3 regions of the Marinobacter metalliresistant genome follow, and region 2 is predicted to be linked to each of the others. Evidence: predicted binding sites of a transcription regulator. Region 2 holds the regulator's gene; each other region holds the start of a gene.
What was found. Region 2 encodes sigma-54, which starts transcription at its own class of promoters, with help from an activator protein. Its sites were predicted from a motif close to ANTGGCATNNANNTTGCTNT; they were not measured.
Positions count from the first base shown of each region.

Region 1 (10,587 bases), 1.1 Mb from region 2:
AGCCCCACAGACACTTCGGAGGTGAAGAGATTTTCGTACTGTCCGGGGAATTCTGCGACGAGCACGGCAGGTACCCTGAGGGAACCTGGATCCGGAGCCCCCATCTGAGCCAACACCATCCGTTCGTGGATAAGGAAACTGTGATCTGGGTCAAGACGGGCCACCTTCCTGGCGACCAGCCAATCGGGATAGGGGGGAGCCACTAGACTCCGCCCCTCCCACACCACCCGGCAAGCGGGTCCGCACCGGGCGGTTCGAGACGTTGAGGTATCACGAGAGACGCGGCACGCCCAACCGATCAAAGTAGGCAATCGTCAGCACGTTGTGAATGGCAGACCGACTGTTATGCCACCAGCGACGGCTCAGGGCCGCCACTGATTCCGCAACCCAGGGACTCGCGCCAAGGCGCAGCAGTTCCCGGTAAATGGTCCTGCCCCGCTTCCACTGTTTGAGATGCAAGGCTCTTAGGCGACGGCGTAACCACTCATCCAGCGACCGCCAGATGCGTGGCGTTTGCGCCAGCCGGAAGTACCCTTTCCATCCCAACAGGTAGCTACGGAGTTGCTCTACCACCTGCTCAATACTGCGCCCTCCGTTGCGTCGGGTCAGTTGCCTGATCCTCCACTTGAACGCCTGTAACGCCTTGGCTGATACCGCGCGCCGGACGTCTCCGTCCCTCGTCTGCCATAAGGCATAGCCGAGGAACTTTCGACCGAACGCACTGGCGACTGCGCTTTTGGATTCGTTGATCGTCAAGCGCAATTTGCCGTAACAGCGACGCAACAGTCGCATCACTCGCTCACCGGCTTTCTGACTGCGTACGTAGACGTTGCAGTCATCGGCATAGCGGGCGAAGCAGTGGCCCCGGCGCTCCAGTTCCCGATCCACCTCGTCCAGCAGGACGTTCGCCAATAAAGGCGACAGAGGCCCGCCTTGCGGCGTGCCTTCGTGTCGCTCAATGACGACTCCGCCATCCATAATGCCCGCATTCAGATACGCCCGAACCAGCCGGATGACTCCGGTGTCGTTCACACGCGGTTTCAGACGGTCGATCAGGATGTCGTGGTTGACCCGGTCGAAGAACTTCGACAGGTCGACGTCCACCACGATGTGGTGGCCCTGCTGGGCATAGCGGTGTGCAGCCAAAACCGCATCCTGAGCCCGACGGCCCGGGCGGAAGCCGTGGCTGTGCTCGCTGAAGGTTGGATCGATCAGAGGTTGCAGCACTTGCAACAGTGCCTGTTGAATCAGACGGTCGGTCACGGTGGGGATACCCAGTTCCCGTTCACTTCCGTCCGGTTTCGGGATGCCTACCCGACGGACAGGCTGAGGCCGATAGCGACCTTCCAGCAATTGTTGCCGGAGATCCGGCCAGGCCCATTGCAGGTGTTCGGCTGTCTGGGCAATGTCCAGACCGTCGATACCCGCCGCTCCCTTGTTGGCCTTCACGCGCTTCCATGCCCGTTGCATATTCTCTCGTGCGAATACCTGCTCAAGCAGGCCTCGCCCTGCGCCCTCCGGTTCTCGTCGCGGGAGTCCTGTTTCATCGCTGGTCACATCTGGCAAGGCTTCACCTTCCCGCTCCGTAACCCGCCCCGCTGGCGCGGGCATCTGATGCCGTACAATGCTCATCGACAAGGCGTTTGACGCTCCTTCTCGTTCGGCCCTTCGTTCCATTCCGGAAACTACTATGGCCTCTGCTGACTTCTCGCTCCGTGTTGCCACGTTGCCCTTTCAGGCATAAGGCGAGATATCCCCGGGTAAGAACACACTCCTTCACCGCACAACCGCCGGATTTACGCCGCATCGCCTTGGCCACAAGAGCTTCGCGGCTTCTAGCCCGCTCGCCCTGCTCGGCAGCGCCTTATATCCGATTCTTGTTCATCGGCTCACGGTTTACGCTCCACGCTTCCTCTCCACAGTTGGTCGCCCTTCCGCAGTTGCGCTTCACTTCGTTCGCTGTGGCCAGCTTACGGGAGGACTTGCACCTCCAGGAGTGCGCCCATGCCGGGCGCACTAAAAAAGGGCTCCGAAAGGAGCCCAGGTATCGTCAAGAGATCGCTGTGGGTTGCCAGTTACGCCTGGTGAAGGCATCGTTGCTTGCCCCTTCACCCGTAGGACTGAATGTTGCCGAATCCTCGTCGGCCGGAACCGCAAACACGTGGTATGCCTCGGGACCAAACGGATCCAGCGCAGTGTCGACATACTCAAACCTATCCGGCACAGGCTCACCGGAGTACACGACGCGGAATCGCCGTTCCAGGGTCGGAGTGGTGACATTCAAGGGCTGCTCCACCCAGAGGTAGACGGCCTTGTGGGGCACGATGTACTCGCTGCGCACCACCCGATAACCTTCCCGGAGTGAGAGAGTGGTCGGCTCCTTGCCCGGTTCCAGACGGAATTTGTGGATGGTTTTCATAGCTGCTACTCCTCTTCGGGTTGCTGCCTTTCACAATTTCATAGTGGACGGGAACAGAGATCGATAAAATAAACTTTCCTGAGGTTTTTGCATCGCTTTTTTCGAGGTCATTTCAGGCCCTGGAAGTCGGAGTGGGCCTCACAGATAGCTCTAACACCCTCATGCGCAATTTTTCGGCCACGGGTAATTGCGAAAAGCTCATCCACGACGTCATCAATTGAGGCGATTTCCTCAACCTCATACTGTCGGCAGACCTCCTCCCGAATGACTGTCGGTGCCGCAAATACGCCATAGCCCTGGCTTCCGAATACTTTGATCAATGCGCTGTCGTCTACCTGCGCAACAAGCCTCATCCGCACGCCATTGAGGCTAAACCAGTTCATGAGACGTTCGAAGTAAGGTGCATCGGTGGCGTTGGCCAGCAGCGGCTGACCATTGAGGGATTCCGGGAACCCGTCTTTTAACCGGCCCGCCAATGCCGGCGCCGCAAACAGGCTCATGCTTGAGCCCGCCAACGGATGGACGGTGAGATTGCCCTCCTCCTGAAGCTTTGGCATGCGGTCTGTAAGGACCAGATCAAGCTCCTTGCGCTTGAGACTAAGGACCAGGTCCTCAGTGCGCCCTGTCTGGCATTCCAGTTGAATCGACCGCTCAACAGCCATCGCCGGTTGCAGGAGATAATAGGCAATCAGCTTGTGAATCGATGCGGAAATGCCGGCACGGAGCGTGAGCGGGCGCGCTGAAGGGTCAAGTCGCAGGGTTTCAGTGAGCTCGCCGGTAAGCGCAAAAATGTCATCGGCATAACCAAGGATTAATCGCCCCAGATCAGTCAGAATCAGTTGTCGCCGTTCCCGTGAAAACAAACGGCCACCAACGGAGGCTTCGAACGTCGCAAGCTGACCGCTAAGGGTCTGTGGCGCCAGCTCCAGAACCTCGCTGGCCCGGGCAATGGAGCCCTCGCGACTGATCACCCAGAAATAATAGAGATGCCTTAGATTAAGCTGTCCCATTGCGACGCCCCTCGCCAGAATTCAGGAAGGCCTCGGAACCTTCAGTACTTCACCGAAGGTGACGTATTCGCTGCCGCCAAGGCGACCAAGCGGATCAATTGCAGAACCGTCAAACGTGAGCCGGCTCTTGTCGTCGTAACGGACCGCATCGTCGCTTACCCACACCCGATTTACCTTGCCGAACACCAGCGATTGCGGGCCGGCACCGATTTCCTTGATGTCATACAGCTCACAGGCAAAAGCGACGTGGCAGTCCTTGAGGCGCGGCAGCCTGCTCCCATCGAAGTCCGTCAACTCGAGGTCGAGATTGTTCAGCTCGGAGTCGCCATGGGGCAAGGTTCTGGATGACTCGGTTACTGCCGCCGCAAGCTCCCGGTGGGCAATATGAACCACGAAATGCTTTCGTTTTTCAATATTGACCCGGGTATCCTTTGAGGCCCTATCCGTGGGTTTTTTGCCGACCGAAATCATCAGCAACGGCGGATTGCTGGTGATGGGCGTAAAAAAGGAAAATGGCGCAAGATTGTAATCACCATCCGGGTTCTCACTCAACACCCAGGCGACGGGGCGTGGAATCACGGTCTGGGTCAGGATGTGATAGGCGTCTTTCGGGTCCATCCCCTCGAAATCGATAAGCATCAGTTTCTCCCGTTAACCGCGGCTTCAGGTGTACGCTCACGGATGAGCCACAGGGTCATAAGGATTCCGTGGAGGATAAGAAATGGCAGGGCGACCATAACAAGCCCGCCCCAGCCCAGCCAGCTCAGGATGGCACCGGCAGAGAGTGCAGCAGTGGCCTGGGAACCGAACACCATGATGTCGTTCAACCCCTGAACCCTGAAACGCTCTGCATCCTGGTACCCCCTGGGAAGTAGCGTTGTGCCACCTACAAAGAGGACGTTCCAGCCCACACCCAGCAACAACAGGGCCCCAAGATAATGATGGAAACTGATGCCGCTGGCAGCGAGCACGATGCAACCCAGATAAGCGAGAAGCCCTGCCGCCATCATCAGAGGTATACTCACAACACGGGTCAGCCAGCCGCTGATGAGCGAGGGAAAGTACATGGCCATGATATGGAGCTGGATAACACGCTTGGCGTCGTTGAGATTATGCCCGGCCATCTCGGTCATGCTCAGCGGTGTGGCCGTCATGATGAAGCTCATCACCGCATAACCAATAGCAGCAGCGCTGATCGAGGCCCATACCAGTGGATTGGAAAGAATCTCACGCAAAGGGCGGCCACCGCCAGGATGTGTTTCCCGTACCAGTTCACCTTTTGCCCGGTAACCGGCGCCCAGTATAAGCAAGGCCGCGCTCTGCACAACCGTCAGACCAACCCAACTGATCAGAAACGGATACTGCTCAGCCGACCCACTGCCAATAGCGGCGACTTCGGGCCCTAGCCAGGCAGCAACCAACCCGCCAAGCAGCACCCGGGCTGCGGCAGAACCTGCCAGCCCCGGAGGCACAGACTCCATGGCTGCGAAACGGTATTGATGAACTACCGCCAATCCGGTGCCACCAACAACCGTCGCCAGGCACAAAAGCGAAAACAATCCGAGCCAGGATGCCAGTGCACCGAGCAATCCGGCCAGCATCCCCATGGTTGCGCCCAGCAGCATCACCCGCTTGCGGCCGAATCGTTCCATCAGCCAGGTGGCAGGCTTGATGGCCAGTACTGTCCCGACGACAACAAGACCGACAGGAAGTGTGGCGTATTCCGCTGCGGGTGCAAGCATACGGCCCTGGATGCTGCCAATGAAAACAATGAAGGGCGCTGTGCACATCGCCAGCGCCTGAGCCGCAACCAGCACCCAGACATTCATGGGCATGGTTTATTTTTTCCTGTAGATAATTCCGGGGTGGCACTGGACCATCTCGTAAAGGTGGGGCAAACCGTTAAGAGATTCAGAGGCACCAAGAACCAGATAACCTCCCGGATTAAGGGTGGCATGCATCCTGGTCAGGATGTCTTTCTTTGATTCCGCTGAGAAATAAATCAGAACGTTGCGACACATCACAATATCGAATTTGCCGAGCATGTATCGCTCCAGCAGGTTCAGCTCCTTGAACTCTACCATGGTCTTGATCTGCGGCTTGATTTGCCAGCCACCGTTCAGGGACGGCGTAAAGAACTGCTTCTGCCGCTCCGGTGATAACCCGCGACCAATGGCGATCATCTCGTATTCGCCCTTACGGGCAACCTCAAGCACGCTTTTGGAAATATCCGTTGCGGTGATTCTTACATCACGCAATTTGCCTGGCCGGAGCCTTCGGAACTCCTCCACAATCATCGCAATCGAGTAAGGTTCCTGCCCGGTTGAACAAGCGGCAGACCAGATTCGAAGCGGCTGGCTGGAATTGCGCTCGGCAAATTCGGGAAGCAGTTTCTCCTGAAGGATCCGGAACGGATGGTTATCACGGAACCACAGGGTTTCATTGGTGGTCATGGCGTCAATAACAACTTCACGCAAACCACCCCGGCCTGGCCGCTTGAGACGATCAAGGAGCTCACCGAGCGAGTTCAGGCTGTTCTCCTCGAGAATCCGGCGTAACCGGCTTTTCACCAGGTACTGCTTGTTCTCTCCCAGCAAAATCCCACAGGCATCCTGCAGGAACGACTTGAAGGCTTCATATTCCTGTGGCGTTATATCCGCTTTCATTGGATCTCTGTTCTGAGTGAATCTCTGAGCAGCTTCATCAACCCTGGTCGATGATTTCCATTACCCGCTCGGCGAGTTCGTCCGGACTGAACTTTGCCATGAAGTCGTCGGCACCGACCTTCTTGACCATAGCCTGATTAAAGACCCCACTGAGAGAGGTGTGCAGCATGATAAACATGTCGGCGAGGGCCGGATCACCCTTAAGCTTCGTCACCAGCGTATAGCCGTCCATCTCTGGCATTTCAACGTCGGAAATGATCAGGGAGAAATGATCCTTTGCCCGCGAACCGTCGGCAGTCACTTCCTTCAGGTATTGATAAGCCTGTTTGCCGTCATTCCTGGTGACGACTTCCATTCCGATAGCCGTCAGGCAACGCTCTATCTGGCGACGGGCCACGGACGAATCATCCACCACCAGGACGGGCAGGTGGCCGGGCACCCGATCGGCACTCTTGCTCAGCACGGCTTCGGTAACATCCTCACCGAGCGGAGAAACTTCTGCAAGAATCTTCTCTACATCAATGATTTCTACCAGCTTATCATCGATCTTGGTGACAGCGGTAAGGTAAACATCCCTTCCGGCACCCCTGGGCGGTGGCAGAATATCTTCCCAGTTCATGTTCATGATCCGGTCGACACCAGTAACGAGGAAGCCCTGGGTTTTACGGTTGTACTCGGTAATGATGACAAAACTGGTCGCCAGCTCTTCCTGTGGAATTCCGGGCAATCCAATGGACATGCTCAGATCAATAATCGGAATGGTTTCGCCCCGGATATGGGCGACCCCCCTGACGACGTTCCGGCTGTTGGGAATAGATGACAGCCTGGGACATTGCAAAACCTCCTTCACCTTGAAAACGTTAATGCCGTAAATCTGACGCCCTCTCAAGCGGAAAAGAAGGAGCTCAAGGCGATTCTGCCCTACCAGCTGCGTGCGCTGGTTTACGCTGTCCAATACCCCTGCCATTTTGTTTCTCCTGGCTGGCCGGCTTTCCGCCGGCATATATCTTGCTGTTCACTGAATATATCGCCGAATAATCGCCTGATCGACGGGAAACCGTCATCTCAGCGGCGGGTCAGCCAACTTAACGGCCATTTTCCCGGAACCCTTAGCATTGTTCGGGTTTTTCTGCCCTGATATTGACAAGCATAGGACAAACTCATACGTATGCGCATCACCAATTTTGCCCTACTCCTGCTAATGTCCAGCCTGAGCGGCCCATTGCTGGCCCAAACCACTGCCAAACAGATCCGGCAGGCCACCCTGGCGTTTCTGGACGACTTTGCCAACGAACAGGCCAGTGCGGGCTATACGGTTTCCTTTGAACCAGGGTCCATCGATAGCCGCCTCACCCTCGCCGGGTGCGAACGCCCCCTGAGTGTCGGGTTCAGCGGCGACCCCTGGAAGAGTACAAGCCCGTCCCTGCTGGTAGCCTGTGAGGGAAGCCGCCCCTGGCGAATGTTCGTTACGGCCTCCATCTCAATCCGTGGGCCCGCCCTGATTGCAACCCGCCCCCTGACTCGCGGTGAGCGGATTACCCCGGATCTGGTGACGCATCAGTCCGTGGAGATCAATGCCTCAAGGCGCGGAGCGATAACCGAGACCGCACAAGCGGTCGGAATGGAGGTTCGGCGATCCATAAATGCCGGCTCTTTGATCACTCCGGATATACTCTCTGCGCCGGATGCGGTAGAGCGTGGGGATCATGTTATCATTACTGCGAAAACCGGCGGATTTTCAGTGCGTTCCCGAGGTAAGGCTCTGGCCAACGCAGGCATAGGAGAGCAAGTTCTGGTCGAGAATCTGAGCTCCTCACGTACGGTAAAGGCGAACGTTGTTGCCCCCGGCCGTGTTGAGATCCAGATGTAGCCGCGCTTCGGCAGCACTTTGCCGGCACGGCAAGATTCTGCCAGGCCCGGTGACAGTAGTAGCGGGAGCAGTAGTGGTTGGGGGTGAAAAAATTTACCGGGTAAAAATATGTTAATCCGGAAGGCAAAAAGTTTCTAAAGGTTTCTGCGGTTCCGCCGTTAAGAAGACATAAACTCGAGTAAGCGCCGCAAACGTGTGGCGCATCAGGCAAGCAGGTATCGATATGTCAGTTGACTTCAATGGAATTGGCCCCGGCCAGGTCAACACCCAGAGAACCACGGCCGACAAGGGCGCTGGCGCTCAGAGCAGCCAGCCGGCGACCAACGAGCAGGCAAAAACTCAGACCCGGGGAGCCCGGGGTGAAAACGTGAGCCTGAGCAGTCAGGCCAGGAATCTCAAACAGCTGGAACAGAAGCTGGGTGATTATCCTGAGATGGATGATGACCGTATTGAGCAGATCCGTTCCGCTCTCGAAAACGGGACCTACAAAATTGACGCCGAAAAACTGGCCCAGAAAATGCTTGAGATGGATGAAAGCATTTTCGGGTGAGTAAATCATGGCAGCAATCGATGATCTGAAGGCTCTTCTATCCCAGGATGTCAGCCAGCTGGACACACTCGCTGACATTCTCGGCAGGGAAAAAACCTGCCTTGCCACCTCCGATCTCCAGGCTCTGAACGAATTGACCAGAGAGAAAAACGATCTTCTCGGGGCCATTCGTGAGCGGGCAAAGCAGAAAATCCGGACGCTGGTTCAGATGGGCTATCGCCCCGAGAGCGGAGAGCCCTCCCGCTTTATTCGCAGTGCGGGCCTTTCTGAGCTTTATCAGCTCTGGCAGGAAGCGGACCAGAAACTGCGAGCCTGTCAGACCCTGAACCAGAACAACGGTCGGGTGATCACCCATCTGCAAAAACGCCTGACCCGGCTGGCCGACATTTTCCGGGGCGCCAATAGCCAGCAGAAGCTCTACGGAGCACGTGGTGAGCACACGACAGTTTCAAGCCGGACAGTGCTCGCAAGCGCCTGAAAACCGCGCTGGCCTTGGCCCATAACCGTTTCTATCGGGTGTAAATGGTCATCCGGGAGTCCGGGTGGAACCGGATATCCTGAATGGTCACGTTGCCCATTGACGCGCCCTGGCCTCCGGTAACACGGATATTGTCCATGCGGATTTCTTCAATACGTTCCGGAAAGGCCAGCATCAGCGCCCCGTCTTCCCGAACCGCGTAACGGGGCTCACCCTCCCGGTAGTGAACGCCGGAAATGGTAAGGTCTGAATCCAGGAAGTTCAGAACCGGCACGAAGATATTTGCCGTCAGTTTCATCCCCTCAATAACGTCAGCCGCCGGGCTTCCTCCCTGGCTGTCGCCACCGGCCGGATTCTCTGCCATCGCCCCGACCAGTCCGATCCGGTCTAGCAGGGTCGGATCACCCTGCCCCGATACGGCCGCCAGCTCGGTCTCGGTCAGCGGCGCAAGATTCCCTCTCTCATAGAGTTCGCCGGCTTCCAACGCCGACTGGGAGGTATCTGCACTGTTACTGGCCGCAAACGTCACCAGCGGCTGGAACGGAAGCGTAACCATGGTCACCAGGGCCGCCGCGTTACGATAGCGGGACTGGTGCTTGAGAACCCGGTGAAGTTCCTTATCCGTGATCCAACCGGCCTGAATGAGCACTTCACCGAGGCGTTGGCCGGTTTCGCGCTGAATTCTCAGGCCTTCATCCAGCTGGCCTTCAGACAGATACCCGCGATTGACAAGTAATCGCCCAAGGCGTGACTTTTCTTCAAATCCCTGGCGGATTCTCACCCAGTTTCTCCTTATTCAACAGTGAAAACCGTACAACCCTGCCCGGCGAATGTGATGCACTCATTCCTGCATCCGAAAAGGTTAGCTGATCACAATCAAATGTGCGTGGATACAGTCCCCGTTTTACAATCACGTTCTGCTAAGATCACGCACCGGAAAACAGAATTCACTGAATTGTCGCAGGAAAAGCCCCTGCGAATAACACAGAGAGCGGCCGAAAATGACAAATCTGGTAAAACCCTTGAAAAGTGTGACTCCCGTACTGTTGATACTTCTCTCTTTGCTTTTGCCCGCTGGCACTGCTCTGGCCCAGAGCAGTGGCCAACCAGCCGATGAACCGCTTCCGAAAGTCCGGATGGTGACCAGTGAAGGTGCCCTTGAACTGCAGCTCCGCCCGGATGTTGCCCCTGCAACCGTTGCCAACTTTCTGGAGTACGCACGGGCCGGATTCTTCGACGACACCATCTTTCATCGGGTCATTCCCGGCTTCATGATCCAAGGTGGCGGGTTTACCGATGACCTCTCCCGCAAACCGACCCGCGCCCCCATCAAGAACGAAGCCAGATCCACACTTCCCAACCTCCGTGGAACCATTGCCATGGCCCGGACCAGCTCTCCGGATTCCGCCACCTCACAGTTCTTCATCAATCTGTCAGACAACGATTTCCTCAATGCCGGCGTCCGTGGCCCTGGCTATGCCGTCTTCGGCAAGGTGACCGAGGGCATGGGTGCCGTTGATGCTATCGCCCGCAAGCAGACGACCCGGAAGCGGGGCATGGCCGATGTTCCGGTTGAAGCCGTGATCATTAAGAA
Region 1 covers NZ_CP101118.1:342,357-352,943, reverse strand. The annotation lists gene NLK58_RS01675 (cupin domain-containing protein) at 1-206, shown strand, start outside; gene ltrA (group II intron reverse transcriptase/maturase) at 271-1,638, opposite strand; gene NLK58_RS01665 (hypothetical protein) at 2,051-2,419, opposite strand; gene NLK58_RS01660 (LysR family transcriptional regulator) at 2,527-3,429, opposite strand; gene NLK58_RS01655 (flavin reductase family protein) at 3,451-4,068, opposite strand; gene NLK58_RS01650 (MFS transporter) at 4,068-5,264, opposite strand; gene NLK58_RS01645 (protein-glutamate O-methyltransferase CheR) at 5,268-6,095, opposite strand; gene NLK58_RS01640 (chemotaxis protein CheV) at 6,133-7,062, opposite strand; gene flgA (flagellar basal body P-ring formation chaperone FlgA) at 7,264-7,965, shown strand; gene flgM (flagellar biosynthesis anti-sigma factor FlgM) at 8,189-8,515, shown strand; gene NLK58_RS01625 (flagellar protein FlgN) at 8,523-8,993, shown strand; gene NLK58_RS01620 (pilus assembly protein PilB) at 9,025-9,774, opposite strand; gene NLK58_RS01615 (peptidylprolyl isomerase) at 9,995-10,587, shown strand, end outside.
Region 1: flgA (flagellar basal body P-ring formation chaperone FlgA) is a predicted target of sigma-54. The motif match lies at 7,091-7,110, and genes of this name have one in related genera.

Region 2 (10,587 bases):
CAGCCCTGCAGGAACTGGTGAGCACCATGAACATCCGCCCGGAAGCGATCGCCTACATGGGCGACGATCTGCCAGACTTGCCAGCCCTGACGTTTGCAGGCCTTGGAATCACAGTGCCCAACGGATACTGGCTGGTCCGGCAGCATGCGGATTACTGTACCAGGGCCCAGGGAGGAAACGGCGCCGTGAGGGAGGCTTGCGACCTGCTGCTTAGCGCCCACGGAAAGCTGGACGCAGCGCTGGCCCCCTACCTGGGGCCTGATCAGGAGGCTGGCACGTGAACTGGCTCCCGGACCGGCCCCGGCTGCAAACGCTGGCACTGGCGGGTACCATTGTCGCGGCGGTGTTTTTGCTATGGCGAAGTGATGAGCCTCCGGCTATCGACAGGCAGGCCGCCGATCTGAGAGGCGATACCGAACCCGACGGATTCGTGGTCAATGGCAAGTACACCGCGTTCGATGAAGCCGGCAACCCCAAGGTCAGTTTTACCAGCCCGCGGATAGAGCAGTTCGAGGAGGGCAACCTGGCCACCATGGAATCGCCGAGGGCCAAACTCTACAGCGGCACCGGCGATGCCGACACTCTGCCCTGGATTGTGGAAGCCGAGAATGGCAGCCTCCTGCAAAATGAAAACCTGCTTTACCTGACCGGCAATGTCCGGGTACTCCGAAATGTGGGTGGTCGGGACACCACCCTGACAACGCCAACCCTGACCCTGGACAACGACCGGGGCATGGCATACACAGATGCACCCGTAGAAATACGCGACGTGACAGGAACCACCCGTGCCACAGGTATGAAAGCGTGGATCGGCGAGCGGATTCTGGAACTGAACTCTCAGGTGGAAGGACTCTATGAAACCGGAAACTAACCGATACCGGGGCCTGATGGCTGCCCTGCTGACCATCGCCATGGCGGGGCCGGCAGCAGCTTTCGAGCTTGATTCTGACATTCCCATCAAGGTAACCGCAGACAACGCCCGCCTCGACGACGGCCAGGGTATCGCCACCTACACCGGCGATGTAGAGCTGGAACAGGGCGAGACCCATCTGAGCGCGGAGCGTGTGGTTCTGTACCGCGACGAAAACGGCCTGAACCGGATTGAAGCCTTCGGAAGCCCGGCCCGTTACCGCCAGCCAACCCGTGAGGGCGAAGGTGAAACCGACGCCAGGGCGCTGAATATTACCTGGTCGGCCACTGACCAGCGTCTGATCTTTGAACGGCAAGCGGTCATCGAACAGAATGGCAACCTGTTCCGGGGCGATGTCATCCATTATGATACCGTCCGCCGGGTCGTAACTGCCCAAGGCGGCGCCGATACCGGTGAAGGATCCGGCCGGGTAGAAATGGTGATTCAGCCACGCAGCACTGACAGACGTACTGACAGACAGGAATCCGATGGCAGTTCTGAGAGCCAGTAATCTGGCAAAGAGTTATAAACAGAAAAAAGTGGTGATCGACGTTTCCCTGGAAATCCGCAGCGGGGAAATTGTTGGTCTGCTGGGCCCCAATGGCGCCGGTAAAACCACCTGCTTTTACATGATTGTGGGGCTGGTTCCCGCCGACCGCGGCCGGATCACCATCGACAGCCGCGACATCACTCATCTGCCCATGCACGGCCGGGCGCGTCAGGGCATCGGTTACCTGCCCCAGGAAGCCTCGGTATTCCGCAAACTGTCGGTGCGCGACAACATCATGGCCATTCTGGAAACCCGCAAGGGTCTGGGTAAGGCGGAGCGGGAAAAGAAGGTGGAAGAATTGCTCGAAGAATTCCACATTACCCACATTCGTGACAGCATGGGCATGGCCCTGTCCGGCGGCGAGCGCCGGCGTGTGGAAATTGCCAGGGCCCTGGCGATGGAGCCGGCCTTTATCCTCCTGGATGAGCCGTTCGCCGGTGTCGACCCCATTTCCGTGAGCGATATCAAACACATCATCCGGCATCTTCGGGACAAGGGCATTGGTGTGTTGATTACCGACCACAACGTGCGTGAGACCCTGGACATCTGTGAGAATGCCTACATCGTTTCCGGTGGCCACATCATCGCCTCCGGTAATGCCGAGGCCATTCTGGCCAACCAGCAGGTGAAGGAAGTGTATCTGGGCAATGAGTTCCGACTGTGAAATTGGGGTCAGATGAAATTGGGGTCAGATGAAAAGTTCATCTGACCCCAATTTCATCTGACCCCCGGATTGTTTTGATGATCTGTAGCAAGTAAACTCGGCAAAGAACTTGCTAGGGTAATACAGAGCCAAGGCAAGTAACCGACATATAAAGAATTTTTCACTACCTACGACACCAAGCGCTGATGAGTGACGGATCCTGAACCATGGTAATGAAAGCCTCCTTACAGTTAAAGCTGGGTCAGAGCCTGACCATGACACCCCAGCTGCAACAGGCGATCCGGCTTCTACAGCTTTCCACTCTCGACCTTCAGCAGGAAGTCCAGCAGGCCCTGGAATCCAACCCCATGCTGGAGACGTCCGAGGATGAGGATCAGCCGGAGACCGACACCGGGAATGACGAACGGGAGGCCAATGCCACCGAGTCCGCCGCTGAGACAGTTCCCGAACCTTCACCCGACTGGGATGAAACCGAAAACGGTCCGGACTGGTCCTCGGAAAACGAAATCCCGGATAATATCCCGGACGATCTCCCGGTCGACACCGCCTGGGACGATATCTACCAGTCCGCACCGGCATCGGCCGCCCGTAACGATGACGAAAACGATCACGATTTCGAGACCCGCAACTCCCCCACTGACACGCTTCAGGATCACCTGGAATGGCAACTGAACCTGACCCCGATGAGCGAACGGGACCAGGCCATTGCCCACGCTTTGATGGACGCAGTGGATGAACGCGGTTATCTGACCAGTCCGCTGGAAGAGATTCATGCCGGGTTGCTGGATGAAAACGAAGAAGACCCCCTTGAGCTGGATGAAGTCGAGGCGGTCCTTCACCGGCTGCAGCATTTTGATCCTCCCGGCGTGTTCGCCCGGGACCTGCAGGAATGCCTGCTGATCCAGCTCAACCAGCTGCCGCCGGAAACGCCCTGGCTGGCCCAGGCTCGCCTGGTCATCACCCATTACATCAATCTGCTCGGCAACCGCGACTATGCCCAACTGCTACGCCGCAGCCGCCTGAAAGAAGACCAGCTGCGGGATGTACTGGCCCTGATTACCGGTCTGAATCCCCGCCCCGGTGACGTGATTGACCGCACCGAACCTGACTACGTAATTCCGGATGTGATCGTTCGCAAGCACAACGGCCGCTGGCGCGTTGAACTGAATCCGGAAATTGCCCCGCGCATCCGCGTCAATGCCAGCTATGCTTCTCTTATAAGGCGTGCGGACAGCAGTGCCGACAACACTTACCTGCGGGATCAGTTGCAGGAGGCGAAATGGTTTATCAAGAGCCTGCAGAGCCGCAATGAAACCCTGCTGAAAGTGGCGACCCGTATTGTCGAGCACCAGCAAGGATTCCTGGATCAGGGTGAAGAAGCCATGAAACCGCTGATCCTCTCTGATATCGCCCAGGCGGTTGAGATGCATGAGTCCACGATTTCCCGGGTCACCACCCAGAAATACATGCACACCCCCCGGGGAATTTTCGAGCTGAAATATTTCTTCTCCAGCCATGTCAGCACTGACGAAGGCGGTGAATGTTCTTCCACGGCGATCCGCGCGATGATCAAAAAGCTGATTGCCGCGGAAACGCCCAAAAAGCCATTGAGCGACAGTAAAATTGCAGCCATGCTAGGAGAACAGGGAATCAAGGTTGCGCGACGCACCGTTGCCAAGTACCGGGAGGCCATGCACATTCCGCCTTCGAACGAACGCAAGCGGCTGGTCTGAACACCCCGGGGTCCGGGCGCAACGTACTATTCGCCGGCGCACAATGCGCCAGCACCCAGACCGGCTCCCGGGAGCCGGAACGATGACAACAGGAGACGCCTATGCAACTCAATATTTCAGGCCATCACGTAGAACTGACTCCCGCACTGAAGGATTATGTTTCAGAGAAGTTCCAGAAGCTCGAGCGTCACTTTGACCACATCAGCAACTGCCAGGTAACCCTGGAAGTGGAGAAGGTGCGCCAGATTGCGGAAGCCACGCTGCACGTGGTTGGTGGTGAGATTCACGCAAAGGCAGAAAATGAGGATATGTACGCAGCCATCGATGTCCTGATCGACAAGCTTGACCGCCAGATTCTCAAACACAAGGAAAAGAATGTAGACCGGATGCACGGAAACGGCTCTCGCTAACTGGCTGTTTTCATGCAAGTCATCCAATCGAGCTGCGACACGGCTGACGTGTCGCAGCCTTTTTTTAACGGAAATGCAGTCGATCCATGAGCGACACATCCCTGACCATAGACAACATACTTGCACCGGAGCTCACCCTCTGTCGGGTGTCGGCATCCAGCAAGAAGCGGGCTCTGGAGTTTATTGCCGAGCAGATAAACCTCCAGGACAATACGCTCAGCGAAACCCAGATATTCAATAACCTGATCTCACGGGAGCGTCTGGGTAGCACCGGTATTGGCCAGGGAATTGCCATCCCACACTGCCGCCTGGAAGGCCTGGATCATGTGGTGGGCGTACTGATGACGCTGGAAGAAAGCGTCGAGTTTGACGCCATCGACAATCAGCCGGTAGATCTGATCTTCGCCCTGGTCGTGCCCAAGGAGGCCACCAGCGAACACCTGGAACTGCTCAGCCAGCTGGCGGAAAAATTCAATGAGCGGTCGTTCTGTGATCGCCTGCGGCAATGCGAGGACGCCAGCACCCTGTACGAGCGCATGACCGCCTCAAGCGGATGACATTCATTGCAGTGGAGGTACGTGGTCATGAAGCTGATTATCGTCAGTGGCAGGTCCGGATCGGGCAAGAGTACCGCACTTCATGTTCTGGAAGACCTGGGCTTCTATTGCATAGACAACCTCCCGATCGGCCTGCTTTTCCCCCTTACCCGGGAAGCCGCCAGCCAGACAAAACCGGGCCGCCTCGGCAAGATGGCCGTGAGCATTGACGCCCGTAACCTTTCCGGAGAACTGGCCAACTTCGAAGAGATCTACCGCCGCCTCCAGGAAACAGGGGTGACCGTTGAGATCATCTTCCTGGATGCCGACGAACAGTCCCTGCTGCAGCGTTTTCATGCGACTCGCCGAAAGCACCCCCTGAGCGATGACAAGACCTCGCTGCGGGAAGCCATCACCAGTGAAAAGAAGCTTCTTGAACCGCTGTCCAAGCTCTCCGACCTGTATGTGAACACCACCGGCATGTCCATGTACGAACTCCGGGATATGGTGAAGCAGCGGGTTGTCGGCAGGAAGGAGCAGGAACTGGCCCTGCTGTTCCAGTCGTTTGGCTTCAAGCACGGTGTACCGCTGGATTCGGACTATGTCTTCGACGTTCGATGTCTGCCTAACCCTTACTGGGATACCAGCCTTCGGAAGTATGTGGGCACCGATCAGCCGGTGATCGAATTTCTTGAAAAGGAACCGGCGAGCCGAAAGATGATCGATGATCTCAAGGCTTTCCTGGACACCTGGTTACCCTCCTTCGCGGACAGCAACCGCAGCTACATGACCATCTCCATCGGCTGTACCGGAGGCCAGCACCGCTCTGTGTATGTGTGCGAGCAGCTGGGCGAGTACTTCCGGCAGCGCTACAACAATGTCCAGGTGCGCCACACCGAGCTGCCACATTTGCAGACACGGGAAGAGATCTGATCAGCCCATGATTCGCCGCCCGATTACCATTATCAACAAACTGGGGTTGCACGCACGTGCCACCGCCAAGCTGGTTGCCACAGCCTCCGAATTCGACAGCAGCGTGAGAATTGCTGGCAAGGGCCGGGATGTGGACGCCAAAAACATCATGCAGGTGATGATGCTGGCCGCCAGCAAAGGTACGGATGTTGAGCTCATTGCTGAAGGACCCGACGAGGAGCAGGCCATTGATGCGCTGGTCGAACTCATCAACGATTATTTTGGCGAGGGCGGTTAAAACGGGGTCAGATGAAAACGGGGTCAGATGAAAGTTCATCTGACCCCGTTTTCATCTGACCCCGGTTTGATCTCCTGCAACTCGCACTCACCGATAACGGCTAACTCCGCTATAATAAAGGCGTTTTCTGATGCTGGGTGATTCATGACCGATATTCTGGAAAAAAGCCAGGCCCGCCAGCGCCTTCGCTCCCTGAGTGAAGCCCTGGACAGCGGCGCACTGAAGCAGGTTGCACGCATCCTGAACGGTGGCCTGAGTCCCAGCGACATTGCTCACCTGCTGGAATCTTCGCCGCCCCGGCAGCGTGCCCTGTTGTGGAACCTGGTCGACAAGCAGCTGGAAGGGGAAGTCCTCCAGTACCTGAGCGACGATATTCGCGGTTATTTCCTGAGCCAGCTGAACGCCCAGGAACTGGCGGACATTATCGAGGATTTCGAGTCGGACGATCTGGCCGACTTGCTGCAGCAACTGCCGGACACGGTGATCCAGGAAGTTCTGGACACCATGGACGAACAGGACCGCCAACGTGTGGAAGAGGTCCTTTCCTACCCGGAGGACACCGCTGGCGGCCTGATGAACACGGACACCATCACGGTGCGCCCGGACATCAGCATTGACGTTGTTCTTCGTTACCTTCGCCGGCACCGTACCTTGCCACCAATGACCGATAGCCTGATTGTGGTCAGCCGGCGCGATGAATTCATCGGCATGCTGCCGATCACCAAGATGCTGGTGTCCAACCCTGCCGCGACCGTGCGGGAAGTCATGGACACCGACATCGAGCCAATTCCCGTCAGCCTCTCCGACACCAAGGTCGCGACACTGTTCGAGCGCTATGATCTGATCTCGGCGCCGGTGGTGAACGACGAGGGCCGGTTGCTGGGCCGGATCACCATCGATGACGTGGTTGACGTTATCCGTGAGGATGCGGATCACTCGCTAATGAGCATGGCCGGCCTGGATGAAGACGAAGATACCTTTGCTCCGGTCTGGAAAACCACGCGCCGCCGGGCGGTATGGCTCGGGATTAACCTGATTACCGCGCTTACGGCATCCGCAGTGATCGGTCTGTTTGAGGACACCATCGCCAAGGTGGTGGCGCTTGCGGTACTGATGCCGATCGTTGCCAGCATGGGCGGCATTGCCGGCAGCCAGACCCTGACCCTGGTCATCCGGGGCATGGCCGTCGGGCAGATCAGCGGCGCCAACGTTGGCTGGCTGCTGAACCGGGAGTTTCTCTCCGGCATAATTAACGGGCTGCTCTGGGCGGCGGTGGTCGCAGGTGCTGCCATGCTCTGGTTCCAGGAGGTGCTGATTGGAGCTATCATTGCTGCCGCCCTGGTGATCAATCTTGTTGCAGCGGCACTGGTGGGCACGGTGCTGCCGCTGTTTCTCAAGTCCCGCAACATCGATCCGGCCCTGGCTGGTAGCGTGATACTGACAACCGTGACGGATGTGGTTGGATTCATGGCCTTTCTTGGCCTGGCGACCATTTTCTACGCCTGATAGGAGAACATGGGGTCAGATGAAAGCTTTCATCTGACCCCGACTTTACGATTTTCTACGCCTGATAGGCGAACATGGGGTCAGATGAAAGCTTTCATCTGACCCCGACTTTATGGCTACTGGATTTATGAAAGACAACCACGACAACGACGCGCCGGAATACGACGGCCCCAGCAAGTCCCAGCTCAAACGGGAAATGCATGCGCTGCAGGACCTGGGCAAGCGGATGCTCGACCTGACCAACGATAAGCTGGAAACCCTGCCGATCAGCGATAGCCTGAGGGCTGCCATCGAGGAATCCCGACGCATTCGCCAGAATGAGGCCAAGCGACGGCACCTCCAGTACATCGGCAAGATCATCCGCCAGGAAGACGACCCCGAAGCCCTGAAAAAAGCCATTGACGCCTTTGACGCCGGCAGTGAGGAACACACCCGCAGACACCACCTGGCCGAACGCTGGCGCGACCGGATGATTGCCGGGGGCGATTCGGTGGTGGGGGAGTTCTTCAGCTACTGCCCGGGGGCGGACATGCAACACCTGCGCAACCTGGCCCGGAATGCCCGAAAGGATGTCGAAAAACAGAAAAACACCGGGCAGGCCAGGAAACTGTTCCGTTATCTTCGGGAGTGCATCGACGACGCTGAAGCTGTGTGAAAATGGGGTCAGATGAAAAGTTCATCTGACCCCATTTTCATCTGACCCCATTTTCAGCCTTTAAGGCGCCGGTGCTCCCATACCGGCATTCGGGTACGGAGGTTGGTAATCTGCTCCGGGTCGAGCTCCGCGGCGACCACACCCGGACCCTCGCCCATTTCAGTCACTACCCGGCCCCATGGATCGCAGATCAGGCTGTGGCCGTAGGTCTGGCGCCGTTCACTGTTCTGACCACCCTGCCCGGCGGCCACCACCCAGACCTGGTTTTCGATGGCCCGTGCCCTGATCAATGGGTGCCAGTGGGCATCGCCGGTTTGCCAGGTGAATGCACTCGGCAGGCATATCCAGTCGGCCTCCTGCTCCCTCAGTGCCCTGAACAGCTCCGGGAAGCGCAGATCGTAGCAGATGGCGAGGCCCAGCCTTCCCGCCGGCGTGTCCACGGTAACGACCTGCTCCCCCGGCTCAAAGGTGTCGGACTCACGATACTGGCCATGGGCGTCTTCAACCATGGCATCGAACAGGTGGATCTTGTCATAACGGGCAACCTCCGTTCCCTGGTCATCAAACACCAGGCAGGTTGCACGGACCCGGGCCTCGATATCTGAACCATCCGGGCGTTGCGCCAGCGGCATCGAGCCGCCAACAATCCAGATCCCGAGCTTTCGGGCCTGTTCCGCCAGAAAGGCCCGTATCACCGGTTCAGGGCCGGCTTCCTTGCGGCCACAATCAACCATCTGGCTGGTTGCCAAGACCGCAAAATTTTCCGGCAGCACCGCAACCCCGGCCCCCTGTCCTGCGGCCTCCGCCAGCAGTCGCTCCGCTTCGGCCAGGTTGGCCCGGATATCATGGCTGCTTACCATCTGAATGGCCGCGACCTGACTGGAAACATGCTTGCTCATAACAGTCTCCTGTTCTTATTGACCGGTGTCGAATACCCGCTGCAAATTCACTTTCGGCTCATCCCATGTGCCTGTAACACTGTAGGTTGCACTGGTGAGCTTGCTCAGAGGATCGCCCAGAATCTTGTCCAGCACAAACAGGGCACCACCAATGGGTGCACCGGCTCCCATCAGCAGTGCCGCCAGGGGCAGATTCTGGGTCAGGGGCAACACAACCACCAACCGCATATTTAGCTGCTCACTGGCCATATTGGTGGTTCCACTGAGTTTGAAGGCACCGGAGGGGCCCACCACCTGAAGTTCGGGATCCATCGTCAGCAAGCCGTTGATGATCTGAGCCTTGCCAGAAATTGCATCGAATGCCACGCCTCGCTCGTACAGATCGGAAAAATCGAGCTTGAGCCGCCGCCACAGCGTGTCCGAGTTCAGAAGATTGAAAACGCGGAACAACTGGGCGCTATTGTTACGCTCAAGAATCACGCCCTTATCCAGTCTCAGACTGACCGAGCCATTGAGCTCCGCTATCGAGAATTCATCCGGACGACCGGGCCAGTCCAAATCCAGTTGAATGTTGGTGGCCTCGTTGGTAACCGGCATGTCGGTGTCGAACAGGTTATTCAGGTCTGCCAGAGCACCACCGGTAATGGATCCCCAAAACCGGCTTGTCTCCTGCTCGCCAACGATGCTCCAGGTCATGTTACCCGTCAGCGTCAGGGAGTTTAACCGCCCCTCTATGTCATTGACGTTGAGCCGGTAGGGCTCGGGACGAAGCCGGAAGGCCCAGCCACCCAATGAATCAGTGTTCAGTTGGAGATCGGCGATAGTTACGTCAATGTCTGGCCAGTTGCCCATATCCAGGGCCCGGAACGCTTCGAGCTGTTTCTTCAGGGTGAGCAAATCCGCGGACTCCTTCGCAACTCCTTCACCGCGCATTAGCTGCAGTACCTCAAAATCCACCATTATCGTATCGCCATTGTCCGGGATCAGCACCTGCCCCTTCGCGCGCTTTGAGGTGGTTGTGACAACCCAGCGGTCGCCGAGATCCAGGGCATTGATGTCAATATCGGTCAGCACCTGGTTCCCGAGATAGAGATGGTCCAGGCGAAGGTCAAATCCGGTATCCTTCCACAACAGATCGAATGCCAGCCGGTTTTCCCATTCTCCGGTGACGCCCAGGCCTCCAGCAGCCGAGGGTTTAATGACCGCTCTGAGGGGCGCCACGTCGCCAGCGGGCTTTGACAACGGCTCCGGCCAGTCGACGGCCAGGTCTTCGAGGCTGGAGCGCACCCGGATGCCGGAAGTCGAATCCGCCCCCACATCCAGTTCGGCGATGTAGGACACCCTTCCCTGGAGGCCGAAACCGGCGTTCGCCGAAAGCCCCGCGCGGGCAAAAACACCCGGCACCGGAAGTTCTCCGGATTGGCGAATACTGAGAGCGTCCCCTGACCGGGCGCGACTGAACTCTATGGTGACCGGTTCACCGAAGAATTTCGCCGCCAGTGGGCCGCCGGAAA
Region 2 covers NZ_CP101118.1:1,418,005-1,428,591, forward strand. The annotation lists gene NLK58_RS06605 (HAD hydrolase family protein) at 1-281, shown strand, start outside; gene lptC (LPS export ABC transporter periplasmic protein LptC) at 278-871, shown strand; gene lptA (lipopolysaccharide transport periplasmic protein LptA) at 855-1,421, shown strand; gene lptB (LPS export ABC transporter ATP-binding protein) at 1,399-2,124, shown strand; gene NLK58_RS06625 (RNA polymerase factor sigma-54) at 2,337-3,857, shown strand; gene hpf (ribosome hibernation promoting factor) at 3,959-4,267, shown strand; gene ptsN (PTS IIA-like nitrogen regulatory protein PtsN) at 4,354-4,824, shown strand; gene rapZ (RNase adapter RapZ) at 4,852-5,736, shown strand; gene NLK58_RS06645 (HPr family phosphocarrier protein) at 5,744-6,013, shown strand; gene mgtE (magnesium transporter) at 6,158-7,519, shown strand; gene yjgA (ribosome biogenesis factor YjgA) at 7,647-8,174, shown strand; gene NLK58_RS06660 (carbon-nitrogen hydrolase family protein) at 8,228-9,073, opposite strand; gene NLK58_RS06665 (AsmA-like C-terminal region-containing protein) at 9,089-10,587, opposite strand, start outside.

Region 3 (10,587 bases), 310 kb from region 2:
CCCGCTCCTCACTCTCGCGTACGCGGAACGCCTGAAACGCCGCAGGCCTGGCCAGCGGTTCCGCACACACCGCCTCCACGCACGCATGCACCGGAGCCTGTTGCTTGAGCGCATCCACCAGGTTCTGCAACGCCTCGGGACGACCCTCAGCCTCAATGATCACGCCCTCCGGGGTATTGCCAACCCACCCCGTCAGCCCCAACCCTGTCGCCAGGCGATAGACAAAAGGCCGAAACCCCACGCCCTGAACCACGCCATAAACACGAACACGCCAACGAACTGGCGAGGGCTCCGCCCGGCATCTGTCATTCATGGGCCCGACCCATCCTCCGTTTCCAGCTCCAGGCTCTGCAACAGCACATCCTGGGCATTGGGGTGATTGATGTCATCAGACGTTTCAATCCGGAGGTGGGCCTGGTCCGCGCAGGTACCGGCTGCCTCCTGACGGAAGTGATCGGTGAAATGTTCCGGCGACATATGGCACAGCGCGCCTAGCCATACCGCAACCTCCACCACCCGTTCGGCCTCTTCGTCCGCGCAAAGCTTCTCCACCCTGTGAATCAGGTTCCTGACCAGCGCCGTTTCATGCATCATCGCTCTCCTGAATCCTGCATCCTGTGTCCTTTTCGATGGCATCAATCACCGCCTGAGTCACCCCGGGAATGGTGTCCGCAACCGGTTTTGACAGCCCGTCGCCCGCTTCGAAGCTGGCCGCCTCCACCGCGAACACCCGGCATACCGGAGGCAGCACATCGAGCGCGCGCGCCAGCTCAATCGCTTCAGACAGCCCCAGCGCATGGGACGAAAACGCGCCTCCCAGGGCTGGCAGCGGCGCGGCGCTGGCGTCGAACACCCGGAGGTGCCCCGGCTCCAGCCCCATGACAGCGGCATCGACCAGGTACACCGCTTCGGCGCCAGTCATCAGGTCCACCAGTCCGGCCACTTCGCCGCTGTGCTCAACCACGTCGACAGTTTCCGGCAAACGGTCATCAAGGGCATCCATCACCAGCGGTCCGAGGGCATCATCCCCCCGATCCCGGTTGCCGATACCAACAACCCTGATGGGCCGGGAAACATCACTCATGGCGGACATCCAGTTTGAGAAAGTGCGTTGCGCAGGAGATGCAGGGATCGTAGTTGCGGATGGTCTGCTCACAGCGTTCACGCAGGGTATCGGCCGGCAAATCGAGCCAGCCGCCAACCAGCTCTTGCAGGTCGGCCTCAATGCTGGGCTGGTTCTGTGCCGTGGGCGGCACAATCTGCGCCTCGAGGATGGCACCGTTTTCATCAAGCCGGTAACGGTGAAACAGCAGACCGCGTGGGGCCTCGGTGCAACCGAAGCCTTCCGAGAGCCTCGGCTCGGCCGGTTCGAACGGTCGCTCAGGTTCCTGGTATCCGGCAATCACACGCAGAGCCTCATCACAGGCATACACAACCTCGACGCTGCGCACCACAATGCTCTGGAACGGGTTGTTGCAAGTAACACCCAAACCAGCTTCTTTGGCCGCCTCCCGGGCCAGTGGCGAGAGCTGGCCAAAATTGAGACTGTAGCGCGCCAGCGGCCCGACCAGATAACAGTCATGCTCACGCAAGTGCGAGTGCAGCGCCGTAGAGCGCTGCACGTGGGACTCCACAAAGTGGCGATTGTAATCCGCTACGGCGATATCCAGCCCACGATTGGACATAATACGCCCGACGTTCATGGCGTACTCGTCCGGATGGTGCAGTGCGACCAGGTGGTAGTCCCGCCCGGCCTCCGGCATGTCCAGCCCGGCCGTCCAGCGCACGGTTGCCAGGGCGTCCTCCCGGGCCTGTTTCAGGGTGTCGGCCAGCGGCTCCAGTTCCTTGCGGGTCGGCGTTCGATAGAATCCGCCCACTCGCACATTGATGGGATGGATTTCCCGACCGCCCAACAGCGTCATGATGGCATTGCCCGCTTTCTTCAGGGACAGCCCCCGTTTGACGATGTCGGGATAATCCCGGGCCATGTCCACCGCCCCGGCGTACCCCAGGAAATCCGGGGCGTGCAGCATGTAAATGTGGAGGGCGTGGCTTTCGATCCACTCCCCGCAGTACAGCAACCGGCGCAATGCCCGCAGCGGCCCCTCCACCTCGATACCAAGCGCGTTCTCCATCGCATGGACAGCGCTCATCTGATAGGCCACCGGGCAGATACCACAGATGCGGGCGGTCACATCGGGCGCCTCTGAAAAGTCGCGCCCACGCAGGAATGCCTCGAAAAAACGCGGGGGCTCAAAAATACGCAGTTCCGCATCGCTCACCTGGCCGTCCCGGACCGTCACCTTCAGGGCACCTTCGCCCTCGACCCGCGCCAGGTAATCCACCTTGATGGTCTTACGGCTCATGACGTTCGCTCTCCTCACGGAACGGGCCGGCCCAGGCGTTGAAAGTCCGGTAAAAGCGCAACCGCTCGGCCCGGCCCATGCCCAACTGATCCAGTCGCTCACTCAGCGCAGGCGCGTTGGGATTTTCGTTGGGCCCATAGCAACCGTAACAACCCCGATTATAGGACGGACACAAGGCATTGCAGCCGCTGTGGGTCATCGGCCCCAGACAGGGCGTTCCGTGGGCCACCATCACACAGACATTGCCCCTGAGCTTGCAGTCCAGACACACGCTATGGGCCGGCGTGACCGGTCGTCGCCCGCACAGAAACGCCGACACCACCTCCAGTAACTGCTGTTTGCTGATGGGGCAGCCACGCAATTCAAAATCCACGGCCACGTGGTCGGTGATCGGTGTGGAGGTGGACAGGGTTTCAATGTACTCCGGGTGGGCGTAGACAGCCGCCATGAAATCATCAATATCGGCGAAATTACGCAACGCCTGAATGCCGCCAGCCGTGGCGCAGGCACCGATGGTCACCAGCGTTCGCGAGCGCCGGCGCACGCTCTGGATACGCTCGGCATCGTGGGCGGTGGTGATGGACCCCTCCACCAGGGACAGATCGTAAATACCGCGAATACTGCCGCGGGTGGCCTCCGGGAAATAGGCGATATCGACTGCCCCGGCGACCTGCAGCAATTCATCCTCACAATCCAGCAAGCTCAGTTGGCAGCCATCGCACGACGCAAACTTCCAGACGCCAAGGCGTGGCTTGTGATCCGGGCGCGCCATGTCAAAACTCCTTGAGGTTCAGTAATCCGCGGACCCGATCAAACGACAGCACCGGACCGTCCTTACAGACAAACGTCGCTCCAAACTGGCAATGGCCACAATGCCCGAGCGCGCATTTCATGTTTCGCTCCATGGACAGATAAATCGCCCCATCCTCAACACCGGCACCCCGCAGCGCGTTGACCGTGAAGCGCATCATGATTTCCGGGCCACACACCATCGCCAGGGTGTCTTCAGGGTCGAAGCCCAGCGTCGGCACCAGAGCCGGAACCACACCGACCATGCCCTGCCAGTCACTGTCGGCGTGGTCCACGGTAATATAGACTTCAATATCCGGACGCTTGCTCCATGCCTCCAGTTGAGCGGAATAGAGGATATCGCCGGGACTGCGTGTACCGTAAAGCAGGATAACCCGACCGTACCTCTCCCGATGGCGCAACACGTGATAAATGGCCGGTCGCAAGGGTGCCAATCCCAGCCCGCCGGCCACAATCAGCAAATCCGCACCCTCGCCTTCCGTTATCGGCCATCCGACACCGAACGGGCCACGCAGGCCAACGGTGTCCCTCGGTTTCAGGGCCGCCAGCTTCCTGGAGACCGGGCCCACCGCCCGCACGGTATGAACCAGCGTCTCTGTCTGTCCGGTGTCACCACTCAGGCTGATGGGCACCTCGCCCACACCGAACACATAGAGCATATTGAACTGGCCCGGCAAACAGGGCCGGTTGCCGGCCGGTCCCGGCTCCAGTTCCAGTGTCCAGATGGTTTCCAGTTCCTGCTGTCGGCGCAGAACCCGAACCGGTTCGGGTACCATCAGATCGTCTGAAATCACTCGGGCTGCTCCGGAGTACCATAAACATCCAGAACCTGCATTTGTGTCGCGTGAAGCCGACTGGTCAGAATCGGCAGCAATCGTTTCAGGACTTCGTAGCCCAGAGCCGGATCATCATCGCACTTCTTCCTCAGGCAGTGGGCGTCCATCGCGATGGCACGGGTCAGCGTGATGGCGCGTGCATCGTAGGCCCAGTGATAGGGGGGCAGAACCCAGGACACCCCCGCCAGGTCGCCTTCATGGAGCGTCTGAAAACAGACCGACGGTTTTCCCGGCACCGCGATTTCCAGAGCCACCTGACCATAGCGGATGAGGTGCAGGTGATCGGCGTCTGTGCCTTCGCGAAACAGGTATTCCCCCGGATTGAACCGAACATTGCGGGCACACCCGCTGACCAGATTGCAGAAATCGCTATCCAGATCCTTGAAGAACGGATGCTCGCACACGATCCGGGCAATGTTTTTCATTGCCTTTCTCCCGATGAAACATCATCGTGAATGGCGCGAACCTCCTCCGTGATATCGATGCCCACCGGGCACCAGGTGATGCAGCGACCGCAACCGACACAGCCTGAGGTGCCGAACTGATCCACCCAGGTAGCGAGTTTGTGGGTCATCCACTGACGGTAGCGGGACCGGGTCGAGTTGCGAACACTGCCGCCGTGAATATAGGAAAAATCCGACGTGAAACACGAGTCCCAGCGCCGGCTGCGTTCCGCGCTGGCGCCTTCCAGATCCGAGGTGTCTTCAACCGTGGTGCAGAAGCACGTCGGGCAAACCATGGTGCAGTTCGCGCAGCTCAAACACCGGTCGGCAACGTCGGCCCAGCGCGGATGCTCCAGATTATCCATCAGTAAGGCGGGGATGGCGGTTTGCGGCATACTCCGGCCCATCTGACTGCGGGTTTTCTCCACCACAGCGGTGGCGGCGGCCTGGTGGGCATCTGTCGCGGGTTTGCGGGGCAATTCGGCGAGAATCGCCGCCCCCTGTTCGGAGCCCGACCGGATAAGGAAAAGGTGGCTGTCGTCGCCCAGAAGCTCGGTGAGGGCAAGATCGTACCCGTCCCTGACGTCGGGCCCGGTATCCATGGAGTCACAGAAACAGGTGCCGCCAGCCTCTGAGCAGTTGATCGCCACCATAAAAGCCTGCTCCCGACGTGACCGGTAATGAGGGTCGGCATAGTCGTCCCCCAGCAACACACGATCCTGGATGCCGATCGCCGCCAGCTCACAGGCGCGCACCCCGAAGAACGCATATCGAGGCGGATCATCCCGGGCAGGAACAAAGCGGAGTTCGCCGCCGTTGCGAGTCGCCTGCCACAAGGACACCTTCGGTGGGTGAAGAAAACGTTTCCAGCTATGGGGCCCCACGGCATAACCGAACAACGCCTCATCCGAACGCCGCTTCAACCGGTAGTGACCACCATCCTGCTCATCCGTCCAACCGGCGGGAAGCTCCCCGGTACGGGCGAGCTCATCGTACACAATGGCCTGGTCCCGAACGGTTGGCCCAAAAACCGTATACCCGCGCTCAGCCAATGCATCCAGCAAACACTGCAAGCCGTCCCGCGTGATGACAGAGGCATCGTCAAAGTTGTCCATGAGGAGACCTTCCGTGATTGGCAATCAGAAAATAAGGAATCAACTGATTGCTCACGACAAGCTTTAGCAAGTCCAGGGATTTTGTCAAAGGTGGAATGGGGGGTGGGTAAAGTGACTGAAATTCTTTGCGTTGGCGATAACTCATGCGCGCGGCCTGACCGGTTGCCTTGCGTTGATTTCTTGTGACCTTGTGGGGGCTCTGCTAGCTTGAAACTAGAAGTTGTCGAACAACAACGATTACTCAAGCCGTAGTTCAAGGCCATTCAAGGAGAGTGTTATGCAAGACCTCAAAGGCAAGGTTGCCATCGTCACCGGTGCCTCTCGCGGCATCGGTCGGCACATAGCCCTTCAGCTCGCCCAGCGCGGCGCCGACGTCGCCATCAACTACCGCTCGCGTCAGCCCGAGGCAGACGAGGTCGTCAAGGAAATTGAGGCGACCGGTGTCCGGGCGCTGGCCATCCAGGCTGATCTTTCCCAGATGCCCGCGGCCCGGAGCCTGATACGTCAGGTCCATGACCAGTGGGGGCGCATCGACATCCTGGTGAACAACGCCGGCATCACCAAAGACAAGTCCATGAAGAAGCTCACCGACGATGACTGGAACGACGTCCTCGATACCAACCTGGGAAGCGTCTACGCAACCTGCTCCGAAGTACTGAACATCATGATGGACCAGAAGTACGGTCGCATCATCAACATCACCTCCTTCGTCGGCCAGGCCGGCAACTTCGGGCAGGCCAACTACGCGGCCAGCAAGGGCGGTATCATTGCGTTTACCAAGACCCTGGCACTGGAAATGGCCAGGTACAATATCACCGTCAATGCCATTGCCCCGGGCTTTACCGAAACCGAAATGCTCGCCCAGGTGCCCGAGAATATCCGCCAACAAATCATTGCCCGCGTGCCGATGGGCCGTTTTGGTCAACCCGAGGAAATCGCCCGCGCGGTGGTGTTCCTGGCAGCGGAAGGGGACTACATCACCGGCCAGCAAATCAACGTTAACGGCGGCGTGTACATGTAGCACCGCCAGCTGGAGAGTGTGACCATGGCTGACAAACCGATTAAGACCAGCCCCCCGCCGGAATTCGAGCCCAACGTCGTGCGCCAGTCGCTGGTACGGGCGGGTGTGCATGGCGGCCATCTGCTGAAGCGTTCTATCCTGCGCCGGTTGAGCCGGGGCAATCCCAACCCGGTCAGCGTCAAAAGCATGGCCAAACCCTTTGTTTCCCTGTCCGGCAGGCTCGCAACCCAGCCGGACACCCTGATCCTGGCCCAGATGCGCCTTCTCAAGAACAGCACCCGGTTCTGCTCGGGCCTGCTGGCCAGCAGCTTAAGCAACAAGCCACTGGCCGTGGCGGAGCCGGAGCCGGGCGACGGGCGCTTTCGCGACCAGGCCTGGAATGAGGTCCTGGCGTTTAATGTCATCAAGCAGGCGTACCTGCTGTCGAATCGCTGGATCATGGACACCCTAGATGATGTCCGCGGCCTGGACGACCACACCAGACGCAAGCTGCGATTTTTCACCGGCCAGATGACCGACGCCCTGGCCCCGAGCAATTTCATCCTGAGCAATCCCGAGGTGCTGCGGGCGACAATCCAGACCCGGGGCAGGAACCTGCTGCGCGGACTGGCCAACCTGTTGCGCGATCTGGATGAGGGCGCCGGCCCCATGCCCTTTCGCATGTCCGACCCGGACGCCTTTACGGTTGGAGACAATCTGGCCAACACGCCGGGTGACATTATTTTCCAGAACGAACTGATGCAGCTCATCCAGTACCGGCCAACCACCGACACCGTGCACCGTCGGCCGCTGCTGGTGATACCGCCGTGGATCAACAAGTACTACATTCTCGATCTGGGTGAGAAAAAGTCGTTCATCCGCTATTGGGTCGAGCAGGGCCACACCGTGTTCGTGGTCTCCTGGGTGAATCCCGGGCCGGAACTGGCGCATAAGAGTTTTGAAGACTACATGCTCGAAGGCCCCATCGCCGCCATGAACGCCATTGAACAAGCCACCGGTGAGCGTGAACTGAATACGGTCGGCTACTGCATTGGCGGCACCCTGCTCGGCTGTACCCTCGCCTGGCTGGCCGCCCGGGGCGACGACCGGGTCAAGAGCGCCACCTTCCTCAACAGCCTGTTGGACTTCTCGGAGGTCGGCGATCTGGAAGTGTTCATTGATGAGGACGCCATTGGCAAGCTCGAAAAAGCCATGAACAAACAGGGCTATCTCGAGGGTGCCTCCATGGCGACCGCCTTCAACATGCTGCGGGCCAACAGCCTGATATGGTCCTTCTTCGTCAACAACTACCTGCTGGGGCGTGATACCGCCCCCTTCGACCTGTTGTACTGGAACGCGGATGCCACCCGCATGCCGGCGACCATGCACAGTTTCTACCTGCGCAACATGTACCTGCACAACCGGCTGCGTGAGCCCGGTGGTATTGAACTGGCGGGCACCCCGATCGATCTGGGGAAAGTCAAGGTGCCGAGTTACTTTGCATCGGCCATCGAGGATCACATCGCCCCCTGGATTTCCTCTTATCGCGGCTCACGCTATCTGGGCGGCCCGGTGCGTTTTGTCCTCGGCGGCTCGGGGCACATCGCTGGGATCATCAATCCGCCGGACCGGAAAAAGTACGGCTATCGCGTCAACGAGGACAGCGACCTGGATCCGGATGCCTGGCTTCAGGGTGCCAAACAGTTCGAAGGTTCCTGGTGGCCCGACTGGGTCGCCTGGGCTGAACAGTTTGGCGGTGGCGAAGTGAAGGCCCGTACTGCCGCGGAAGGGAATCTGCCGGTAATCGAGCCGGCGCCCGGCGCCTATGTGCGGAACCAGCCGGCGCCACCGACTCCGGTTGTGCAAAAGCCCCGACAACCTCCGCGTCGAAAAACAGCGCCACGCAAACGGACAACGGCACGTACGAAAGTCACCCAGTGAGACCTGTTACAGAAATGAACAGGGTATGTCAGATAAACTTACACATGTCTTCTCATAAGCAGGACTGAAAGATGAAAGCACATTGAAATAACAACAAAAATATCGAACTGGCATCTCAATTGCTAAGTACTCCCGGCTATCAAAACTACGCAGTTGAGGAAAGTACCCCATGTCATTGTTCAGCCGTATCGCCGTTCTCAGCACTCTCAGTGTTTCTCTTTTCATCGCAGCACCGGCCAGTGCCAACCTTATTGTGAATGGCAGTTTTGAAGATCCGGATGTAGCTTCTGGTGCCTGGCAGGCCTTTGACGCCAGTGCAGTAGCTGGCTGGGATGGCAGCCGTATCGAAATCTGGGACAACTTCAACAGCGAAACCGCCTACCAAGGCGATCAGTTTGCCGAACTGAATTCCGATCCTGGCACCGGCACTGCGTTTAGCATTTTCCAGGATATTGCCACTGATATCGGCCAGGCCTACGACATGAGCTTTGCCTATCAGGCCCGACGCAGCATCACCGAAGAGTTCGCGTTCTCCGTCACTCCGGACGGAGGTGCGGCCATGTCCTGGCTGCTCTCCGACCACACGACCAATGGCTGGAGCGTCTTCTCCGACTCCTTCGTAGCCACTGCAATCAACACTCGCATCATGTTCACCTCGGTGGTTCCCGAGACTGGCACCGTTGGTAACTTTCTGGATGATGTAAAAGTAACCGTAGCAGTACCCGAGCCAGGAACACTTGCTCTGTTTAGTTTGGGGCTTCTGGGGCTGGGAATGGCGCGCCGCCGCGGCTAACATCCAAACCTTGCGTGTTAAAAGGCCGCATCTTGCGGTCTTTTTTTGTTTTGCCTTCCGCAATAATCATGGATGATTAGGCGCGCTCTCTATCACGTGCCACCATAACGACATCGCCCTCCTGATGAACCAGGGGTAGATGCCGCATACATGTAAACAATATCGACACGACTGTTTCAAATCTGAAACAGACGGCGTGCGAGGAGTAAACAGTTTCACCAACAGAATCTCTGTTGAGCACCCTCGGAAGCAACCCGGGCAATCTCGCTTCACATCGTCCGGCAACGCATTGAGCTTGCTGTGGGTACGCTGTTCGGTCAACGGCTCAAAATACCGATCATCCACTCGCTCGCCATACCACGACGATCTCTCTACCGGATCAAACCCTTCACCATAGAGATCGTCTATCTCCACCTCATCGGCCGACGAGTTTCCGACATTTTCCAAGCGATCTATGGCGAACGGCAACAGCGGCAAAAAACACGGTGCCCGAGCTTACAACGCAGCTGTGGCTGTTGACGCACCCGGACTTGAGGAGGGTAGCGCGGATACGGAGGTTTATGGACGAGGTAGGGGCGATGTTCGGCCCGATCATGGTGGCCTGGTTTCTGACCCTGGCAGCGCTGGGGATGAACAGCATTTTCGAGCAGGCGGCCGCCTATGGTGCGAGTGTGAATGCCACCATGCTTGTGACCACGATTCTGGCCTTCAATGTGGCCCGCGCCGACTCAAGCTGTAGAGCCGGCACTGCATGGTAATAAAGTCGGTAACTATTAAAATCTGGCTCGCACCAAGAGTTCCCATGTTTGGCGCTCAAGATTCGCTTTTCAAAAGCACAAAATGCTCAATCAAACGAATCATCAGCGTCTTCTGATCCGGAAGGCTTTCCGCCACCAGCAGGGCCAATGCCACTAGGGTATTGTCATTAATCAGTTGTTCCACTGGCCGTCCAAGTAAAGCTTCGTTACGGCGCAGGTACCACAAAAACAGAAACGAACCGCAGCGTTTGTTGCCGTCCGCCAACGGGTGATTTTTGATCACAAAGTAAAGCAGGTGTGCGGCCCGGCTGGCCACGTTCGGGTAAAACAGCTCCGTGGCTTCGCCTTTGGCAATCAGAGTATGTTTGAGCTTACCAATGGCCTTCAGTGCCTCATCCAGCTCCAGCTGCTGCATGTCCGGTTGATTGATGCCAATCTCGGCCAGCTGCTGCTCATCGTAGCCCTGCAACAGACTCCAGGAGCGGGCATAATCGCTGATCACCCGGGCGACCGCTTCGCCTTCAT
Region 3 covers NZ_CP101118.1:1,726,255-1,736,841, forward strand. The annotation lists gene hypF (carbamoyltransferase HypF) at 1-313, opposite strand, end outside; gene NLK58_RS08045 (hydrogenase/urease maturation nickel metallochaperone HypA) at 310-594, opposite strand; gene NLK58_RS08050 (hydrogenase maturation protease) at 584-1,084, opposite strand; gene NLK58_RS08055 (Ni/Fe hydrogenase subunit alpha) at 1,077-2,366, opposite strand; gene NLK58_RS08060 (oxidoreductase) at 2,356-3,138, opposite strand; gene NLK58_RS08065 (FAD/NAD(P)-binding protein) at 3,140-3,970, opposite strand; gene NLK58_RS08070 (cyclic nucleotide-binding domain-containing protein) at 3,967-4,437, opposite strand; gene NLK58_RS08075 (4Fe-4S dicluster domain-containing protein) at 4,434-5,570, opposite strand; gene fabG (3-oxoacyl-[acyl-carrier-protein] reductase) at 5,848-6,591, shown strand; gene NLK58_RS08085 (class I poly(R)-hydroxyalkanoic acid synthase) at 6,616-8,511, shown strand; gene NLK58_RS08090 (PEP-CTERM sorting domain-containing protein) at 8,681-9,304, shown strand; gene NLK58_RS08095 (KUP/HAK/KT family potassium transporter) at 9,865-10,062, shown strand; gene rhuM (RhuM family protein) at 10,118-10,587, opposite strand, start outside.
Region 3: NLK58_RS08090 (PEP-CTERM sorting domain-containing protein) is a predicted target of sigma-54. The motif match lies at 8,618-8,637, and genes of this name have one in related genera.